3 regions of the Streptomyces sp. BL1 genome follow, and region 1 is predicted to be linked to each of the others. Evidence: riboswitches for the same ligand, from Rfam matches in the RefSeq annotation. Region 1 holds a riboswitch; each other region holds the start of a gene.
What was found. Region 1 has a riboswitch for glycine ahead of AC3AGO_RS33010 (trimeric intracellular cation channel family protein). Riboswitches for the same ligand answer to the same signal wherever they lie in the genome.

Region 1 (6,569 bases):
GCTGTCCACACTCCTCATCACCGGATGCTTCGACCCGTTGGCGCAGGCCGCCGCGGCGGACCTGGGGATCTCCGCCGCGCGCGGCGCGGTCGCCGAGGTGGCGGACGGCCGGCACACGGGAGCGTTCCTCCGCTTCCCGGCGCTGCCCGGCGGCAAGTACGCCGCACTGCGGGAGGCCGTCGGCGAGGAACACCCCACCGCCGGCCCCGCGTTGGCGCTCGGCAACTCGACGGGAGACGCCGAGCTCCTCTCCCGGGCCGCCCTGCCGATCGCCTTCCGGCCCACCCCCGCACTGCTGTGCCGGGCCCGGCACGAGGGCTGGCACATCACCGGCCCGGACGACGTCCTGGCAACCACCCGCGCCCTGCTGACCCGCCACTCGCCCCCGGCCGGCGGTCAGTTGAGCACCGGCACACGAGTGGAGGGCCCAGCCCCCGTACGGCGCGGCCCGTAGCTCCGTCACCCGTCGAGCACGGCCAGGTCGAGCTGACGCAGGCGCGCGGGGTCGGCGATCACTTCGTACGCGGCGATCCGGTCGCCCTCGACGTGGACGGTAAGGCAGAGCAGCAGCCGTCCGTACGGGGCGACGACGAGGCCCACGGAGCCGTTCACGAGGGCCGGTGCGGCGAACTGGGCGTTCCCCGTGAGCAGTACGGTCTCCTCCGCCACGGCCCGCGCACCCCGGATCTCGGTGGCGGCGCCCGCCGGCAGGGTGGCGGGGTCGGCGCGGCGTACGACGTCGGGGGCCAGCACGGTGAGCAGCGCGGTCAGATCGCCGCCGCGTGCGGCGGCGAGGAATGCGTCGACGACGTGCCGCTGCCGGTCGAGTCCGGGACCGCCCGCCGCGGGAGTGCCGCGGACCTTGTGGCGGGCGCGGCTGGCGAGCTTCTTGGCAGCGTCGGGGGTACGGTCCACGATCGGCGCGATCCCGTCGAACGGGACGGCGAACATGTCGTGCAGTACGAACGCGACCCGTTCGGCCGGTACGAGCGTGTCCAGGACCACGAGCAGCGCCCGGCCCACCGAGTCGACCAGCAGCGCCTCCTGTTCGGGATCGGCGTCCTCACCGACGGCGTTCCCGAGCCGTTCGGACAGTTCGTCGCCCTCCAGGTCCTCGCGCCGTGACGTGCGGGAACGCAGCATGTCGAGGCACACACGGGACACCGTCGTCGTCAGCCATCCGCCCAGATTCCCAATGGCACTGCTGTCGACGCGGCTGAGCCGCAGCCACGTCTCCTGGACGGCGTCCTGTGCCTCGTTGCGCGAGCCGAGCATCCGGTAGGCGACCGCGTGCAGCCGGTTGCGATCCGCCTCGAACCGTTCCGCCAGCCGCTCGTCCTCGTCCATCTGTCACCTTTCCTCGCCGCGGTCCGTCACCTTCTTGACGGTCACCAGGACGCAGAAGTGACAGGGAGAGACCACATGACCGACATCCTCACCGACCTGCAGGTGCGCCGCCCGTCTTCCGGACGGGCGTCCGTGCTGCACCTCGATTCCAGCACCGCCCCCTCGCACCGTTCCGCCACCAGACAGCTGACAGAACTGTTCGCCGAAACGTGGCGGGAGCGGCACGGCTCAGCCGGCTACCGGTACCGGGATCTGGCCGCCGGCCCCGTGCCCCCTGTGGGGCCGGGGCTGATCTCCCTCGGGGAACGCGTGGAGCGGCAGGGCGGTGTGCCGCTCGCCGAGGTGGCGGCACTGGCCGAGAGCGCGTCCGAGGCGCGGGAGTGGGCGCTGACACTGCCGTACGTCACCGAACTGCTGGAAGCGGAGACCGTGCTGCTCGGCGTGCCGATGTACAACTTCTCGGTCCCCGCCGCCCTGAAGGCGTGGATCGAGCGGGTGTCCTTCCCCGGCGCGTTCACCGACCCGCACACCGGGGAGAGCCTGTTGTCCGGTACGCGGATCGTGCTGGTCGCGGCACGCGGCGGCGCCTACGGCCCGGGCACGCCCCGGGAACCGTTCGACTTCCAGATCCCGTACCTCCGCGCGTACTTCAGTGCGCTCGGCGTCCCCGAGGACGAACTGCACGTCGTGCACGCCGAGATGACACGCGCGGAAGACATCCCGGCTCTCGCGCCCTTTCGCGACATGGCCGCGGTCTCCCTGGCGTCGGCCCAGGACGCGGTCAGAGACCTGGCACTCCGAACGACCCGCCAACCGAGCTGACCGGGCGGCAGGGCTGAACTGCCCTCCCCGGACGGGCCGGAAGTCCCTACCGCCGCGCCGCGGGTCTCTGGCTCCCTTGCAGGATGGCGCGGCGCACAGTGCGCCCCGTCGCCCCTGGAGCAAGTGCCGACAGCGCCGAGGAAGTGTGCATGACCGCGCCGTTCCCCCGCCCCGACCGGGACGGCATGTGCGAGGAAGTCGCGCCCGCGGGCGATGGCTTGGGGCGGCAGGGACACGGGAAGCGCACACCGGGTGAGCGGTGGCGGGCGTTCCGGCACTCACCGATGTACCCCGCCACGGTGCTGATGTTCCTCATCGCAGCCGTCGCCGGGCTGCTCGCCGGTACGTACTCGTACGTGATGGCCAAGCCCGAACCGCGCATGCTGCCCGTCGCCCTCGTCGACGACTCCCCCGACGAACAGCGTTTCCTGAAGGCTCTCGACGGAGAGCTGCACGCCTCGCTCGCACCTCACCGGTACGGGAACGACGCCGCAGCCGCACGGAAGGTCAGCGAGCGCGAGGTCTACGCCGTCGTACGCGGTCACGCCGGTCCGGAGGCGCGGACCGGACCGCACACGCCGGCAGATCAGAACGCCCCGGTGGAGCTGGACGTGTCGGGCGCGTCCGGTGCCTCGGTCGCCGAAGTGCTGAGCAAGGCGGCGCCGCGGGCGGCGGAGGAAGCCGGCGTGCGGGTGCGGGTCCGCGACACCCATCCGCCGCAGAAGACGGACCCGAAGGGGATCGCACTCTTCTATATGACGTTCGCCGCCGTGATGGTGGGTTTCCTGGGCGCCGGCCAGCTGTCGGCGCACGCCGACGGCCTCACGCCCGGCGGGCGCATCGGCTTCACGGCCGGCTTCGCCGTCCTGGGCGGGCTGTGCATCTACGCGGTCGCGGACTGGTGGCTGGACGTCCTCACCATGCCGTTCCTCATCCCGTGGCTGCTGCTGTCCCTGGCGATGTTCGCGTCCGGCATGCTGTTCACGATGTTCAGCGTCCTGCTGAAGAGATGGGCGCTGCTCCCGACGTACGGGCTGGTCGTGCTGCTGGGCGCCCCGTCCTGCGGCGGCTCCGTCCCCACGGGACTGCTGCCCCGGCCGCTGGCGGCGCTCGGCTGCCGGCTTCCGCAGGGCGCGACGGTCGAGGCTCTCAGCTCCGCGGTCTACTTCCCCGGCCATCAGTCGCCGCGTCCCGTCCTCGTACTCGCCGGCTGGGCCGTTCTGTCCTGCGCCGTGTTCTGGACCTGGCGGCACCGCCACCCGGGGAAGAGACAACCTCCGGCCGGTCCGGGCGAGTTGAGGGGGCGCGCTGACATTCCGAGCGGAGACGTACGAGGGGACGCGCACGGATACGTCGCACGGTACGCGTACGGGAATCCGGCGGGGAATCCATCGGCGCGCGGAGTGGACGTCGAGCCGTGTTAGCGTAACGGCACAACAGCAGACAGGCCGTTGACCCTGTGCGGGAGAATCACGCCCTTTCGCGGCGGTGATGCCGAAGGAGCAACCCTCCCGGAATCTCTCAGGCCGGTTACCGCGCAGGAAAGGCACCTCTGAAAAGCGGCACCGCGGACTCTCCGCAGGTGCCCGCCCACGGGGCAAACCGCCAGGCCAGGCGGTGAAACTCTCAGGCTTCATGACAGAGCGGGAAAGTCCGCGCGCCGCATGCCCGCACACTCCACGTGCACGGAATGCGCCGCGCCGTCCGGCATACCCGTTCGCGAAATGGAGTCCCCGTGCGCCCCGTGCTCACCCCTGCCCGCTGCCCCGTTCCGGCAGCTCTTCCCTTTTCCGTCGCCAACTGCCCGGCGAACTGAGGGGATTGCTGCCGTGATCTTGCATGTGCTGTATCTCGTGGGCATCGCCGCATTCGCCGCCAGCGGCGTACTGGCGGCACACGAGGCGAAGATGGACTTCTTCGGCGGACTGGTGCTCGCATTCGCCGCGTCGATATCCGGCGGCACCCTGCGGGATGTTCTGTTGGACCGCCGCCCGCTCTACTGGACGCACGACTGGGTCCTGCTGGCCGTCATCGCCGGCGTCGCGGTGCTGACGAGTCTCTATCCGGCCCGGCGCCGATTCCCGCACCGCACCCTGCTGTTGGTCGACGCCCTCGGACTCGCGGTGGTCACCGTGATCGGCGCACGGGCGGCCCTGGAGGCCGGCGTCACCCCGCCCGCGGTGATCATCCTGGCGGTGCTGACCGGCGTCACGGGCGAGATCGTGCGGGACCTGCTGTGCGGGGAGAGCCCTCCGCTGCTGCTCCGCGAGGACTTCTACGCCACGGCCGCGGCGGCCGGCGCGGCCTGCTGCCTCGCCCTCGACAGCCTCGGCGTCCCCTCCACCGCCACGACGATCACCTCCGCGGCGCTGGTGTTCCTGCTGCGCACGCTCGCCATCCGGTACGGCCTCCGCCTCCCCGGCCTGCACCGCTCCCCCGCCTGACGGCAGAGGCACCCGGCCCCTCCGTACGGTTCTCATCCCCTTGCCCACAAAGGGGAGTTCGACTGATTCCAGCCAACGATGACAGCATTCCACTCGTTCGGGGGTATTGCTGGGCGGTGGAATGCCGGTAAAGTGACGGCCCATCAACTCAGGTGCATGAGTTGCCGTCTGGGCGCTTGTGGGCTTGGCGGCTGTCAACTGGGCGAAAGGAGGCCGGACATGCGTTGGACGATGAGTGCAGCACGGTGTGCGGCGTCCTTCCCGGTGCCGCCGGAATACCCCTTCGCGCGAGTCGCCGTGGGAATGGCCGGTTCCCCGCGACAGTCGCCGCCGACGCTCCCCGCATAGAGCGCAGGTCCCCGACACGCGTCCGGCCCGCAGGCTGGAGATGCACCATGACTCTCGAATCGATCGGTACATTTCTGGGCGGCCTGGGCGCCCTTGTCGCCGGAATCGCCCAGCTGATCACCGCCCTCGGCAAAAAGAAGACGCAGGACGAGGAAGACACCTGCTCCGGGGCCGACGCACCCCCCAGGATGATCTACGCATGGGCCTCCGTCTGACGCCGCACGGATACCCGGCACTCATGACCGTCACCGCCGACTGCCCCGCCCGGACCGCGTTTGCCGCACCGGCCGGGGCAGTCGCCTGCCGGTGACGACCCGGCTCCACCGCGCCCCGGCGAATCCGGCACCGTCGAACACCGCACCGCCTAGGGTCTGTTCATGACCGAAATTCTGCACCTCACCGAGCGCTCCCTGTGGGAGGCAGCGCGCGAGACTGGTACGTACGAGATGTCGGCCCGCGGCCGGACGCTGGAGGAGGTCGGCTTCATCCACGGCTCGGCGCGGCATCAACTCCCCCGTGTCGCCGAGATGCTGTACGGCGCGGGCACCCCCGCCGCCGGGGAGCTCGTCGTCCTCGTCATCGACAGCGAACGCCTGACAGTCCCCGTACGCCACGAGCCCCCGGTCCCCGGCGCCGACGAGACCTTCCCGCACATCTACGGCCCGCTGCCCGTGGACGCGGTCGTCGCCGTGGAATCGTGGACCGAGGCGGAGTCCCCGAGCCACTGAGCGGACCGAGCGCCCCCTCACACCCCCGGCAACGTGTCCTGGTCGACTTCGTGCAACGGCGGCACCGGCGCGCTGCGCAGCGCGAGCTTGTGCCGGCAGTCGGGCCCAAGGCCCCACAGGCGGGAGGCCCGGTCGCGCAGCGGCTGCCCGCACATGCGGCACAGGACGCGCCGGCCTTGCACGGGGTGACTGTCCGGAAGGGGCTCCGGCTCGGCGGATTCGGTCATGGGACGGATATACCATCCGCGGGCCTCCGCGACTCCCGCCCGTCGGGTGTCCGAGCCCGGCTACAGCGGGTGTCCACTGTCAGTTGTAGGCCGTGAGGAGGAGTACTCCCCCGGCGGTACGGAAAACCGGACCTGGCAGACGACGACACCGACCCGGTCGGAGAGTCATCGTTGGAGGTATGAACGGGACGCCCACCCTTCACCGGAGCCGGCCATGAATCCACTGGTCGCGGCCATCCTGCTGTCGCTGATATCGGCGGTGTGCTACGCCGCCGCGGCGATCATCCAGGAGCGGCTCGCCGCCACCGTCACCGTGGAAGGCCGCCATGCGCGCATGCGTGCGCTGCTGGCGTCCGGCCGCTGGTGGCTGGCGGCCGCGATGCAGGGGTTCGGCGCGCTGCTGCACGTGGCGGCGCTGGGCCTGGGCCCGCTGACCGTCGTCCAGCCGCTCGGTGTGCTGACCCTCGTGCTCGCGGCGCCGATGGCCGCCGTGTTCGTGAAACGTCCCGTAACCGCCGCCGGCTGGCGCGGCATCCTGCTGACCTCGGCCGGGCTCGCGGTCATCCTGATGCTGGTGGGCGACGCCTCGGCCACCTCGCGGACACTCAGCGTGCTGCAGCAGCTGGTCCTGGCGGCCGCCGTGGCGGGCGGGC
Region 2 (6,569 bases), 6.4 Mb from region 1:
CCCGCCGGCCGCACCGCCGTGGGCGCCGCGGAGGCTGTACTGACCGCGGACGGCTGGACGTTCGGCGGCTTCGGCGAAGGCCCGTACGTCACCTCCACCGAACGCGCCCTGCGCCAGGCCGAGTCGCTGCCGGTGCCCTACCAGCCGCGGCTGCTGTCCGTACCGCAGCTGTACATGCTGACGCTCTGGCTGCACCGCGACACCGCGGCCGACGCCGGCGAAGGCGCCCCGGCCCCGTCCGACGTGCTGATACCGCTGGCGCCCGCGCCGCCGGGCATCGCGGCCCACAAACCGCACCGGCTCGACGCGCTCCTGCGGCTCCTGACGCACCGTCTGGTGCCCGTCCAGGCGATGCGCACCCCCGCCTGATCCGTCCGCGCACCCCGGCGCGCGTGTCGCTCCGGGACGCGCGCCACTGTCCGTCGTGCGCCGCGGCATGGCCCATGTCGCGGCACCACCCCCCGTACGGACTAGTCCCGCCCCTCGCCGAACCCCCCGAAGGGACCGGCTGGTTGAGAGCAACCGCCCGCACGGGTGATGCGTCTCCATCCAGTGAGGGGAGCTGTGCCGAAATCCCTGCGGAATCGACCCCGTGGGGGAACACTGGGGACCGAGTCAACAACGGGGGGCGGCCATGGAGTCCATGACAAGCCGCAGGACAGAGACCACCACACGACGGAAGACGAAACCGACAATGTGCCAGCACCAGCCACCGTGCCCGAACGCAGAATCCGCCGACCGGGAGGCCGCCCATCCGGTGGCTCACTTCCCGGAACAGGGCTGGAGTCTGCTGTGCAATGGCGTTCTTCTTTTCGAGGACACGGGTGAGCTGCTCCCGGACGGCCGGGTCATCGCGCCCCACAAGCCGCTCGGTACCCAGCACATCGCCAGGGCCGCCTGAGGCACGGCGCACCCGCAGCCAACCGAGCTGCACAGCACAGCCGCGCACAACACACAGCCACTCACAGCACGACCGCAACACAGCTACTCACAGCAGGACCGCAACACAGCACGACCGCAACGACCAGGGCCGGCACGGCGATTCGCCGCACCGGCCCTGACACGTGCCGGGGCCCGCAGACCCCGGCACCGGCTCACTCAGCCGTCGTACTCCTCCACCGGCGGGCACGAGCAGACCAGGTTCCGGTCACCGAACGCGCCGTCGATCCGGCGCACCGGCGGCCAGTACTTGTCGGAGGCCTCGACACCGGCCGGGAAGGCCGCCTCCTCGCGCCCGTACGGGTGCTCCCAGTCCCGCGCCAGGTGCGCCGCGGTGTGCGGCGCGTTGCGCAGCGGGTTGTCGTCCGCGGGCCACTCACCCTGGCCGACCTTCTCGATCTCCGCGCGAATCGCGATCATCGCCTCGCAGAAGCGGTCCAGCTCCGCCAGGTCCTCGCTCTCCGTCGGCTCGATCATCAGCGTCCCGGCGACCGGGAACGACATGGTCGGCGCGTGGAAGCCGTAGTCGATCAGCCGCTTGGCGACATCGTCGATGCTCACTCCGGTCTGCTTGGTCAGCGGCCGGACGTCGATGATGCACTCGTGCGCGACCAGACCGTTCGGCCCCGTGTACAGGACCGGGTAGTGCGGCTCCAGGCGCTTGGCGATGTAGTTGGCGCCGAGCACCGCGACCTGCGTGGCACGCCGCAGCCCGTCGGCGCCCATCAGCCGCAGGTACGCCCAGGAGATCGGCAGGATGCCGGCCGAGCCCCACGGCGCGCCGGAGATCGGGCCGATGCCCGTCTCCGAGGGGCCCGCCTCGGGCTGCAGCGGGTGGCTGGGCAGGTACGGGGCGAGGTGCTCGCGCACGCCGATCGGGCCGACACCGGGACCGCCCCCGCCGTGCGGGATGCAGAAGGTCTTGTGCAGGTTCAGGTGCGACACGTCGGCACCGAACTTGCCCGGACGGGCCACGCCCACCAGCGCGTTGAGGTTCGCGCCGTCGACGTACACCTGGCCGCCCGCCTCGTGCACGCTCGCGCAGATGTCGCTGATGTGCTCCTCGAACACCCCGTGCGTGGAGGGGTAGGTGACCATCAGGACGGCCAGTTCGTCGCCGTGCTTCTCGATCTTGGCGTGCAGGTCGTCCAGTTCGACGTCGCCGTTCTCGCTCGTCTTGACGACGACGACCTTCATCCCCGCCATCACGGCGCTGGCCGCGTTGGTGCCGTGCGCCGAGGACGGGATCAGGCACACGGTGCGCTGGTCGTCGCCGTTGGCGCGGTGGAAGGCGCGTACGGCCAGCAGCCCGGCGAGCTCGCCCTGGGAACCGGCGTTGGGCTGCAGCGAGACCTTGTCGTATCCGGTGATCTCCGCCAGCCGGTCCTCCAGCTCCCCGATCAGCGTCAGGTAGCCGCCGGCCTGCGCGGCGGGCGCGAAGGGGTGCAGCGCGCCGAACTCCGGCCAGGTGACCGGCTCCATCTCCGTGGTGCCGTTCAGCTTCATCGTGCAGGAACCGAGCGGGATCATGCCGCGGTCCAGCGCGTAGTCGCGGTCGGCGAGCTTGCGCAGGTAGCGCAGCAGGGCCGTCTCGGAACGGTGCTCGTGGAAGACCGGGTGCGTCAGGTACTCGTCCTGCCGCAGCAGCCCCTCGGGCAGCACGTCCTCGGTCGCCCCGTCCAGCTGCTCGATGTCGGCCTCGACCCCGAACGCGCTCCACACGGCGCTCAGTTGCTCCCGCGCCGTCGTCTCGTCACAGGAGATGCCGACGTGATCGGCGTCCACCAGGCGGAGGTTGACGCCCTCCTGGCGGGCCCGCTCCACGACATCGGCGGCCCGGCCCGGCACCCGCGCGGTCACGGTGTCGAAGAACGCGCCGTGCACGGTCTCCACACCGCCCTGCCGCAGCCCGGCGTCCAGCAGCGTCGCGAACCGGTGCGTACGGCGGGCGATGGCGGCCAGTCCCTCGGGCCCGTGGTGGACGGCGTACAGCCCGGCCATCACGGCGAGCAGCACCTGCGCGGTGCAGATGTTGCTGGTCGCCTTCTCCCGGCGGATGTGCTGCTCGCGCGTCTGCAGCGCCAGCCGGTACGCCTGGCTGCCGTCCTCGTCCTTGGAGACGCCCACGAGGCGGCCGGGCAGGCTGCGCGCGAACTTGTCGTGCACCGACATGTATCCCGCGTGCGGGCCGCCGAAGCCCATGGGGACACCGAAGCGCTGGCTGCTGCCGACGGCGATGTCGGCACCCAGCTCGCCGGGCGACGTGAGCAGCGTGAGCGACAGCAGGTCGGCGGCGACGGTGACCACCGCGCCGAGCTCGTGCGCCTGCTCGATGACGGCACGGTAATCACGCACGGCGCCCGAGGCACCCGGGTACTGCAGCAGCATGCCGAACACGCCACGCTCGGCGATCCCGTCCGGAATGCCCTCGCTCAGGTCGGCGACGACGACCTCGACACCCGTGGGTTCGGCGCGGGTCTGGATGACGGCGACGGTCTGCGGCAGGCAGTCCGAATCGACCAGGTACACGCCCTGCTTGACCTTGCCCACGCGCCGGGACATCGCCATCGCCTCGGCGGCGGCGGTCGGTTCGTCCAGCAGTGAGGAGTTGGAAGTGGGCAGACCGGTCAGATCGGCCACGACAGTCTGGAAGTTGAGCAGGGCCTCGAGCCTGCCCTGCGAGATCTCCGGCTGGTACGGGGTGTACGCCGTGTACCAGGCGGGGTTCTCCATCACATTGCGCAGCACCACCGGCGGTGTGTAAGTGCCGTAGTAGCCAAGCCCGATCATGGGGTGCAGCACGTCGTTGCGGCCGGCCAGCTCGCGCAGCTCGGCCTGTACCTCGGCCTCGCTGCGGGCATCAGGAAGCCGCAGCGCGCCGGCGCTCTTGATGACGTCCGGCACGGCGGCGGCGGTGAGTTCGTCGAGGGAGCCGTATCCGACCTGGGCGAGCATCTTGGCCTGGGCCCCGGTGTCGGGCCCGATGTGCCGACGCTCGAACGGTGTGCCGCGCTCCAGCTCGGCGAGGGGGATGCGGTTGGCAGTCATCTGCGGAGGCCTCCTGGTCTCTGCGACCTTCGAAGGGACACCACGCACGGGTGCCCTGACGGCCTCCCCCTCTGTCATCTCCACCTGAGAGATTCACCGGTCCCGCCGGCTGTGCTCGGCCGGCCCGGCTTACACCGTCGGTGAGGAGGGGCTCCGGCACTCGTCCGCGGCCCGCCCTGCTTTCCAGAGTGGCCTCGTCCACGCGGTACGTGAGCCTGAGAGATTCCGGGGAGGAGTTGCTCCTTCGGCGTCCCCGGCACACACGCTCCACCGAGGACTCTCCCGCGTGGGGTCGACAGCCGTTTCCGAGCCTACCAGCGAGGTAATCAGTGGGAACCAGGCCTGCGCCCGAGTGGCCAACAACCGAAAAGTGCCTTTTCGTTGTACTACCGCCCCAGAGGATCCCGATGGAGCAGTTGCGACCTATTGGAGGGACCGTGCAGACCGAAATCGATCCGCGGAGCCTGATCGGCCGCAAGGCGTTCGACACCCACGGCACGAAGATCGGCACCGTGGACGAGGTGTATCTCGACGACGCCACCGGCGAACCGGAGTGGGCCGCGGTCCGCACCGGAATCTTCAGCCGCGACGCGTTCGTCCCCCTCGAACCCAGCAGCGTCGTGGACGAGACGCTCCGTGTCCCCTTCGCCCGCGCACTCATCAAGGACGCGCCCGACTTCGGCGTCGGCCGGCACCTCTCGCCCGCCCAGGAACTCCAGCTCTACCACCACTACGGACTCGACGTCCCCGCCGTCGGCGAGGGCGCCGCCCCGTCCCCGGACCGGGACTTCGGCCGGATAGCGGGCTCGGAGAGCTGATCCGCGCCGCTCATCGGCGCCGGCGGAAGCGGCTCGGCCGGCTCGAGACAGGGGTCGTCGACGGTGAACGTCCTTACCCGGCCGGGGGGATCGCCGGGTCGCTCGAAACGCACGGTGACACGCCCCACGCCGCTGCCCTGCACCCAGCCCGGCCCGTACTCGGTGTGCCGGACGTCCAGGCCCGGCAGCCACCGCCGCACCGCGGGTATCTCCTCCTCCACGACGGCCGGCGCCGCGGCGCTCTGATCCTCCTCGTCCGGGTCCTCCTCCCCCGGCTCCGCCTCGGCCCCCACCATCCGCCGCATCCGCCGCGCCTCCTCGGCCCCCTCCGCGGCCTGCGCGAACAGATCCTCCTGTGTGAAGTCGGCCAGCCCGCTCACGCCCACCCCCAGCAGCCGCACACCCGCCGTGGTGTCCACACCGTCGATCAGCCGGGCCGCGGCCTCCCGCACGACGCCGGGGTCGTCGGTCGGCCCGCGCAGCGTCTCGGAGCGGGTCAGCGTGGAGAAGTCGTAGCTGCGCACCTTGATCACCACCGTCCTGCCGGAGCGCCCCGCCTCCCGCAACCGCTTCACGCACCGGTCCGCGAGCCGTGAGACCTCCAGCTGCACCTGCGTACGGTCGGTCAGGTCGACATCGAAGGTGTCCTCCACCGACACCGACTTGGCGTCCCGCTCGGCGACCACGGGACGGTCGTCATAGCCGTTGGCCATCGTGTACAGCGCCGTGCCGTGCGCCTTGCCCAGCAGCCGCAGCAGCTCCGCCTCCCCCGCCTCGGCCGTCTCCCCGATGGTGGTGATCCCCGAGCGCCGCAGGGTCTCCGCCGTCGCCGGACCGACGCCCGGCAGCGTCCGCACCGTCATCGGAGCGAGCAACTCCCGTTCCTCACCGGGCCGTATGAGCACCAGACCGTCCGGCTTGGCCTCCTCCGAACCGATCTTCGCGAGCATCTTGGAGCCGGCCAGACCCACCGAACCGGCCAACCCCGTCGCCTTCCGGATGGCCCGGCGCAGCTCCTCCCCGACCTCCCTGGCCTCCTCCGGCGTCGCGTCGGGACGCACCGTGCCGGCCGCCTCCAGATCGACGAACGCCTCGTCCAGGCTGAGCGGTTCGACCAGTGGCGACAGCTCGCGCAGCAGCTCCATGACCACATCGCTGACCTGACGGTAGAGCCCGAACCTCGGTGTCAGATAAGCGGCGTTGGGGCACAGCTTGCGCGCCTGCGCCATGGGCATCGCCGAGCGCGCGCCGAAGACCCGCGCCTCGTACGAAGCGGTGGCCACCACACCGCGCGGACCCAGCCCGCCGACGATCACGGGCTTTCCGCGCAGGCTCGGCTTCGCCGCCTGCTCCACAGCGGCGTAGAACGCATCCATGTCGAGATGCAGGATCGTCGGTGCGCCTCTCACGTCACCGATGGTGCCGCACGGCACTGACAATCCCGCCCGGCGCGCCCGCGGGCCGTCATCCGGCCCGGTTGCGCCGCCTGGCCAGCTCGTCCTCCGGGTGGTCCCGCACGATCGTCTCGCCGCTGTCTACGCACTCACCGTGCAGCTGCGAGAGCGCCCCCTCGACGTCCTTCCAGACCACGCCGACCGCGATCCCGAAGACGCCCTGGCCCCCCTGCAGCAGATCCACCACCTCGTCGGGCGAGGAGCACTCGTAGACCGTCGCGCCGTCGCTCATCAGCGTCATCTGCGCCAGATCGGCCGTGCCACCGGCCCGCAGGTGCTGCACGGCGGCCCGGATGTTCTGCAGTGAGAC
Region 3 (6,569 bases), 4.8 Mb from region 1:
GGCGGTCCTTGAAGTCGTCGCTCGCCGCGATCTTGAAGGAGACCGCCTTGGCGGCGATCACGTGCTCCAGCGGGCCGCCCTGCTGGCCGGGGAAGACCGCCGAGTTGATCTTCTTGGCGTACTCCTGCTTGGAGAGGATCACACCGCCGCGCGGGCCGCCGAGGGTCTTGTGGGTCGTGGTGGTGACCACGTCCGCGTACGGCACGGGCGAGGGGTGCAGCCCGGCCGCGACGAGACCGGCGAAGTGCGCCATGTCGACCATCAGGTACGCGCCGACCTCGTCCGCGATGCGGCGGAAGGCGGCGAAGTCCAGCTGACGCGGGTACGCGGACCAGCCGGCGATGATCATCTGCGGGCGGTGCTCCTTGGCCAGCCGCTCGACCTCGTCCATGTCGACCTGGCTGGTCTGCTCGTCGACCTTGTAGGCGACGACGTTGTAGAGCTTGCCGGAGAAGTTGATCTTCATGCCGTGGGTGAGGTGGCCACCGTGGGCCAGATCCAGACCCATGATGGTGTCGCCCGGCTTGAGCAGGGCGAACATCGCCGCCGCGTTGGCCTGCGCACCGGAGTGCGGCTGGACGTTCGCGGCCTCGGCGCCGAACAGCGCCTTGATCCGGTCACGGGCGATGTCCTCGACGACGTCGACGTACTCACAGCCGCCGTAGTAGCGGCGGCCGGGGTAGCCCTCGGCGTACTTGTTCGTGAGAACCGAGCCCTGGGCCTCCATGGAGGCGACCGGGGCGAAGTTCTCCGAGGCGATCATCTCGAGGGTGGACTGCTGACGGTGGAGTTCGGAGTCGACGGCGGCGGCGACGTCCGGGTCCACCTCGTGGAGAGAGCTGTTCAGAAGCGACATGGATCCATCCCTGATGGCGCGCGTCACGGCGCGGTAGTGACGGGCAGAGCAGTAGGCGTACAGCCTGGGTTCCCGGCCTCGGGCGGCTCAGGCTCCCTTGGCGAAGGCGGTGTACTCGTCGGCGGACAGCAGGTCGTCCGGCTCGTCGGTGACCTTCACCTTGAACAGCCAACCGCCCTCGAAGGGGGCGGAGTTCACCAGCGCCGGGTCGTCCACCACGTCCTGGTTGGTCTCGGTGACCTCACCGGTGACCGGTGCGTACAGGTCGCTGACCGACTTGGTGGACTCCAGCTCGCCGCAGGGCTCGCCCGCGGTCACCGAGTCGCCTACCTCAGGGAGCTGGACGAAGACCACGTCGCCGAGCGCGTCGGCGGCGTGGGACGTGATGCCGACCGTCGAGACGCCGTCCGCGGCGTCCGACAGCCACTCGTGCTCCTTGCTGTAGCGCAGCTGCTGGGGGTTGCTCATGGTGCGATTCTCCTGGATGAGAGGTGTGCAAAGGAAAACGGTCAGGTCAGGTGGGATGAGACCCACAGTCCGTGGCCGGGAGGTTTAGACGCCGGGTGATGCTCCGCGGGGCTCAGCGCTGCCTCTTGTAGAAGGGGAGGGCCACCACTTCGTACGGCTCGTGGCTGCCCCGGATGTCCACGGCGACGCCCTCCGTCCCGGGCTCCGCACGGGCCGCGTCCACGTATGCGATCGCGATCGGCTTGCCCAGGGTGGGGGACGGGGCACCGGAGGTGACCTCGCCGATGACCGTACCGTCACCGGCCGACACCACCGGGTAACCGGCGCGGGGGACGCGGCGGCCCTCGGCGATCAGGCCGACCAGCTTCCGCGGCGGTGCCTTCTCGGCACGCTCGGCGGCGGCCTCCAGTGGTTCGCGGCCCACGAAACGGCCGCCGTTGGTCTCCTTCTCGAACTTCACCGTCCGGCCGAGCCCCGCGTCGAACGGGGTGGTGGCGGTGGACAGTTCGTGTCCGTACAGCGGCATGCCCGCTTCGAGCCGCAGCGTGTCCCGGCAGCTCAGCCCGCACGGGGTGAGGCCCGCGCCCTCGCCGGCCGCGGTCACCGCCTCCCACACGGCGACGGCGTCGGCGGGGGCGACGAAGAGCTCGAAGCCGTCCTCGCCGGTGTATCCGGTACGGGCGATCAGCGCGTCCTTGCCCGCGACGGTGCCGGGCAGGCCCGCGTAGTACTTCAGGCCCTCCAGGTCCGCGTCGGTCAGCCCCTTCAGGCTGTGCTTGCCTTGAAGGATCCCGGCGGCCTCCGGGCCCTGGACGGCGATCAGCGCGTACGCGTCCCGGTCGTCCCGCACCTCCGCGCCCGCGAAGCCGGCCGAGCGTTCGGTGAGCGCGTCCAGCACCACCTGGGAGTTGGCGGCGTTCGCGACGACCATGAAGGTCTGCTCACCGGTGCGGTAGACGATCAGGTCGTCGAGGATGCCGCCGTTCTCGTCACAGATCATCGTGTAACGGGCGCGGCCCACGGCGAGCTTGGAGAGATTGCCGATGAGCGCGTAGTCGAGCAGCTCGGCGGCCTGCGCGCCCGTGATGGTGATCTCGCCCATGTGGGAGAGGTCGAACAGGCCCGCGCGGCTGCGCACGGCGTTGTGCTCGTCACGCTCGCTGCCGTACCGCAGCGGCATGTCCCAGCCCGCGAAGTCGGTCATCGTCGCGCCGAGCGCGCGATGTGTCGCGTCGAGGGCCGTCCTGCGAGGGGCGGGCGGATTTTCGCTCATGATCAGGCTCCCGGTCATGGGGGACGTGAGTGTCCTCCCCATCTGTCATCGGAACCTGAGAGGTTCGCCCGTGTCCCGTGAGCTTCGGAACGGAGCTTGCACCTTGGGTGGAGCCGGCGCCTCTGCAGCTCGCAGCGGCGGCGGCCCGCTTTTCAGATCTGCCTCACCCTGCGCGGTATCGGGGCCTGAGAGATTCAAGGGAGGAACTTGCTCCTTCGGCGCCCACGTCCTTCTTCTTCAGGACGGGGACTCTCCCGCGCGGGCTCAATCGGCCGGTATGGAGTTGGCGTGCACATCATGGCACGTTCGCGCCGTCTGCGGTCCCCCCGGCCGTACGGCATTCCACAGCACTTCGCGGCAGGTCCGCCCGGAGCGGACGGCCGCATGTCACGGGTGTGTACGGACACATGTCCCGGACCCGCCGCGCCTTGAATCGCATTACCGTTCCTTGACACTCTCGGGGAAAGCCGCGACGAGCGGTCCGAGCCGGGGAGGGCGATCGGGTGGCAAGCCTGCGCAGCGCGTACGTCGCGGTGAGCGCGACGGTGACGGGAAACGGCACGGGCGCCGGAGCGGGCACGGCCGTGCCCGCGCAGCGGTGCGCGCCGGTTCCCGCGCCCGCGCCCGCCGTGGAGGAACGGGACCTGCGCGGCACCGCGCCGGGCGGCACCCTGCGGTTCGCCGCCGGTGACCGGGTCGTGGTCTCCGGACTGCCCGGCAGCGGCAAGTCGACGCTGATGCGGCGCGCGGTAGCGCTCGGCGACACGGTGCGCCGCATCGACTCCCAGGACGTGCGCGAGCGCTGGGACCGCGGAATGCCGCGCTGGATGCCGTACGGGCTGTACCGGCCCTTTGTCAGGATTGCCCATTTCGCCGGTCTCCGGGGCGCGTTGACCTCCGGCGCGAGTGTCGTCGTGCACGACTGCGGTACGCAGAGCTGGGTGCGCAACTGGGTGGCGCGGGACACCCGGCGCCGGGGTGGGGGCCTGCATCTGGTGCTCCTCGACGTGCCGCCCGGCCTCGCCCTGGAGGGGCAGGCGGCGCGGGGGCGCGGGGTGTCCGGCTACGCCTTCGTACGTCACCGGCGCGCCGTCGCCCGCCTGGTGACGGCCGCCGAGGAGGGGACACTGCCGTCGGGCGTCACCTCGGTGACGCTGCTGGACCGGGAGGCCGCGGCCTCGCTGGCGGCCATCACCTTCGAATGAGGGCCGGCGTCTGCGCATGAGGGCCGGCGTCTGCGCATGAGGGCCGGGCGCGGGGCACCCCGCGCCCGGGGCGAGGACCGGCCAACAGGGCCGGAAACGCCTCCGATTAGGGTGGCCGCATGAGCATCCCGCAGGACTTCGGCCCAGGCCACGGCGGAGGCTGGCCCGGCAACGAGCTGGAAGAGGCCCTCGCGGCCTCACTCGCCGTCTCCTCCGCGGGCGGCCGGCTGCTGGAGGTGCTCGGCCGCAGCAGCCTCTGGGTGCCGCTGCCCGAAGGCGGCGGTCCGCAGAGCCCGAATCTGGACCTGCCGACGATCGAACTGGGCGGCGCGGCGTACGTCCCCGTCTTCAGCTCCGAGCAGCAGTTCCTCCAGGTGGTCGGCTCCCACATGGACTTCAGCATCGCGCCCGCGCGGGAGTTCGCGCGCGGTCTGCCCCCGCAGGTCGGGATCGCGGTGAACCCGGAGGGCGCCGTCGGCATCCCGCTGCCGCCCGAGGTGGTGGCGGAGCTGTGCAAGAACACCCCCGACGAGCAGGCCGCGTGGGGCGTGGCCCGCGGTGCGCGGGTGCGGCTCTTCGAACCGGACTGGCAGGAGGAGCCCGGGGAGTTCCTCGCCGCGGTGGCCGGCGAACTCGCCGTGCTGGGTCCCGTACGCACCGCGCGGCGTGCCCTCGCCAGCAGCGAGGGCGATCCCCCTGCGCTGTTCATCGGGGTCGAACTCGACCTCCTCGACCCCGAGGCCCGGCAGGCCGCGCACGACGCGCTGGGGCGGGCGCTGGGCAGGGTGGCCGTCAAGTGGCCCGTCCAGATGGTGCTGTTGGACGCGTCCCGGGATCCGGTGGCGGACTGGATGCGGCACTGCGTACGCCCGTTCTACTCGCGCGAGCACACCTGACGGGCGTACCGGCCGAAACGGAAGCGCCGAGTCGGCGGCGACGTGTCGTACCGGGCTCTTAAGCTGGAGAGATGACGGGGCGCGTCCGTACGCGAGTGCGGGCGCATGGTGAGCGAAGCAGAAGAAGGGCGGCTACGTGAGCGCGGGAGGAAGCGTCGAGCAGCTGCTGCAGCAGGTGTCGCCCGGCCGGTTCGACACCTACGAGGCACTGCTGAACGCGCTCACCGGGGCAGAGGTGTGGATGCTCCTGTGGACCGGCCAGGCCGGCTCGCCCGACGCGCAGTACGGAAACATGGAGGTCGGCGGGTACGGCTACGCGCCCTGTGTCACCTCGGCCCAGGAGCTCGCCGTCTCCGGCTGGAACCGGGCGCACGAGGTCGTCACGGGCCGGGAGATCGCGACGGCTCTCTTCCCCGAGCGCTGGGGCATCTGGCTGAATCCGCACGCTCCCGGCGGCGGCGTCGGCATCCCCTGGCTCGATCTGCGCCGGGTCGCCGGCGGCCTGGACCGGCTGCCCGCCGGACCGCTGCGCATCTCCGAACCGGCCCTGGACGTCCCGCAGTTCTACGCCCAGCTCACGCACTCCGCGCACCGTACGCCCGCCGTCCGTTCGCTGCGCCGCTGCTGGGTGCAGCCGGCGCTGGGCACGGCGTATCTCGCCATCGGCCTCGATCTGTACGACAACGGGCAGCAGGCCGTGGAGTCGGTGCGGGAGATGATGCGCCAGTCGGTCGCCTCGGTGCCCGCCGGGCTGCCCGTCTCCAGCGTCTCCATGGCCGACGACTACGACCCGGTCGCGATGTGGCTGCGGCGCAACTCCCGGCCATTCTTCGACCGTGACGCCCCGGCAGGTGCCGCCGCCCCGCAGGGCACAGGACCCGGCAACGGATACGGCTACCCCCAGGCGTACTGAGCCGCCGCGCGGGCTGCCGCGCGAGGTCGTGCCGGCTGTGCGGCGGGCTCGTGCCGGCGGTGCGGAAGTGCCATTCCAGCCGTACCGAAACGGTGCATAACTCCCCATCGGTGACCGCTGTCCGCCAACTCCCGTCCGTATAACGGAAGCTGGTTCAGCACATCACGGTTGCGCAACCTTTCCCCGCCAGGCCTGGCGGGTGATCCGCGCCACGTTGAAGACTCCCGAGCCATGAGGCCGTCGGCCTTGTGTACGAACTGCTTGCTTGCGCTCTGGCCGCCAACCGGCGGCAGCTGGGGGCCGGTCACCACCGGCCGGGAGGAGTTCTCACTGCGATGACGGCACCACTCCACGAGCCGACTCCGGTATCCGATTCCTCGGGTGCCGAGGCCGCGGCGCTGGCATCGAAGTCCGCGGTGGAGGGCCGCTCACTCGGCCGCATCGCGTGGACCCGGCTGAAGCGCGACAAGCTCGCCCTGGCCGGCGGCGTGGTGGTGGTGCTCCTGGTGCTCGTGGCGGTCTTCGCGCCGGTCATCGTGGGCCTGCTGGGCCACCCGCCGAACGAGTACCACGAGGACAAGATCGACCCGCTGACCAGCACGCCGATCGGCGCCTTCGGCGGCATCAGCTGGGACTTCCTCTTCGGCGTCGAACCGGTCAACGGCCGCGACGTGTTCAGCCGCGTCGTCTACGGAGCCCGCGTCTCGCTGCTGGTGGGCTTCCTCGCCGCGATCGTCGCGGTGGGGCTCGGCACCGTCCTGGGCACCATCGCCGGCTACTTCGGCGGCTGGATCGACGCCCTGATCAGCCGGGTGATGGACATGCTGCTGTCCTTCCCGCAGCTGCTGTTCGCCATCGCGCTGGTCTCCGTGGTCCCCAACGAGCTGTTCGGACTGGGCGGTTCGGGGCTGCGGATCGGGGTGCTGGTCACCGTGATCGGGCTGTTCGGCTGGCCGTA

Region 2: it holds a riboswitch for glycine, as region 1 does, so the genes downstream of both, gcvP (aminomethyl-transferring glycine dehydrogenase) here and AC3AGO_RS33010 (trimeric intracellular cation channel family protein) in region 1, are expected to answer to the same signal.
Region 3: it holds a riboswitch for glycine, as region 1 does, so the genes downstream of both, gcvT (glycine cleavage system aminomethyltransferase GcvT) here and AC3AGO_RS33010 (trimeric intracellular cation channel family protein) in region 1, are expected to answer to the same signal.

The regions. Positions count from the first base shown of each region.
Region 1 covers NZ_JBXYWZ010000002.1:7,517,485-7,524,053, reverse strand. The annotation lists gene AC3AGO_RS33030 (HAD family hydrolase) at 1-454, shown strand, start outside; gene AC3AGO_RS33025 (sigma-70 family RNA polymerase sigma factor) at 460-1,347, opposite strand; gene AC3AGO_RS33020 (FMN-dependent NADH-azoreductase) at 1,423-2,169, shown strand; gene AC3AGO_RS33015 (ABC transporter permease) at 2,319-3,593, shown strand; glycine riboswitch at 3,622-3,715, shown strand; glycine riboswitch at 3,717-3,821, shown strand; gene AC3AGO_RS33010 (trimeric intracellular cation channel family protein) at 3,999-4,613, shown strand; gene AC3AGO_RS33005 (hypothetical protein) at 5,009-5,176, shown strand; gene AC3AGO_RS33000 (DUF952 domain-containing protein) at 5,339-5,689, shown strand; gene AC3AGO_RS32995 (DUF6011 domain-containing protein) at 5,707-5,916, opposite strand; gene AC3AGO_RS32990 (DMT family transporter) at 6,131-6,569, shown strand, end outside.
Region 2 covers NZ_JBXYWZ010000002.1:1,111,343-1,117,911, forward strand. The annotation lists gene AC3AGO_RS05165 (hypothetical protein) at 1-369, shown strand, start outside; gene AC3AGO_RS05170 (DUF5999 family protein) at 695-901, shown strand; gene gcvP (aminomethyl-transferring glycine dehydrogenase) at 1,099-3,987, opposite strand; glycine riboswitch at 4,052-4,179, opposite strand; glycine riboswitch at 4,181-4,282, opposite strand; gene AC3AGO_RS05180 (PRC-barrel domain-containing protein) at 4,425-4,805, shown strand; gene AC3AGO_RS05185 (DNA polymerase IV) at 4,718-6,214, opposite strand; gene AC3AGO_RS05190 (MerR family transcriptional regulator) at 6,270-6,569, opposite strand, start outside.
Region 3 covers NZ_JBXYWZ010000002.1:2,752,403-2,758,971, reverse strand. The annotation lists gene glyA (serine hydroxymethyltransferase) at 1-856, opposite strand, end outside; gene gcvH (glycine cleavage system protein GcvH) at 944-1,324, opposite strand; gene gcvT (glycine cleavage system aminomethyltransferase GcvT) at 1,437-2,597, opposite strand; glycine riboswitch at 2,761-2,864, opposite strand; gene AC3AGO_RS12060 (AAA family ATPase) at 3,101-3,802, shown strand; gene AC3AGO_RS12055 (enhanced serine sensitivity protein SseB) at 3,922-4,698, shown strand; gene AC3AGO_RS12050 (enhanced serine sensitivity protein SseB C-terminal domain-containing protein) at 4,835-5,611, shown strand; gene AC3AGO_RS12045 (ABC transporter permease) at 5,947-6,569, shown strand, end outside.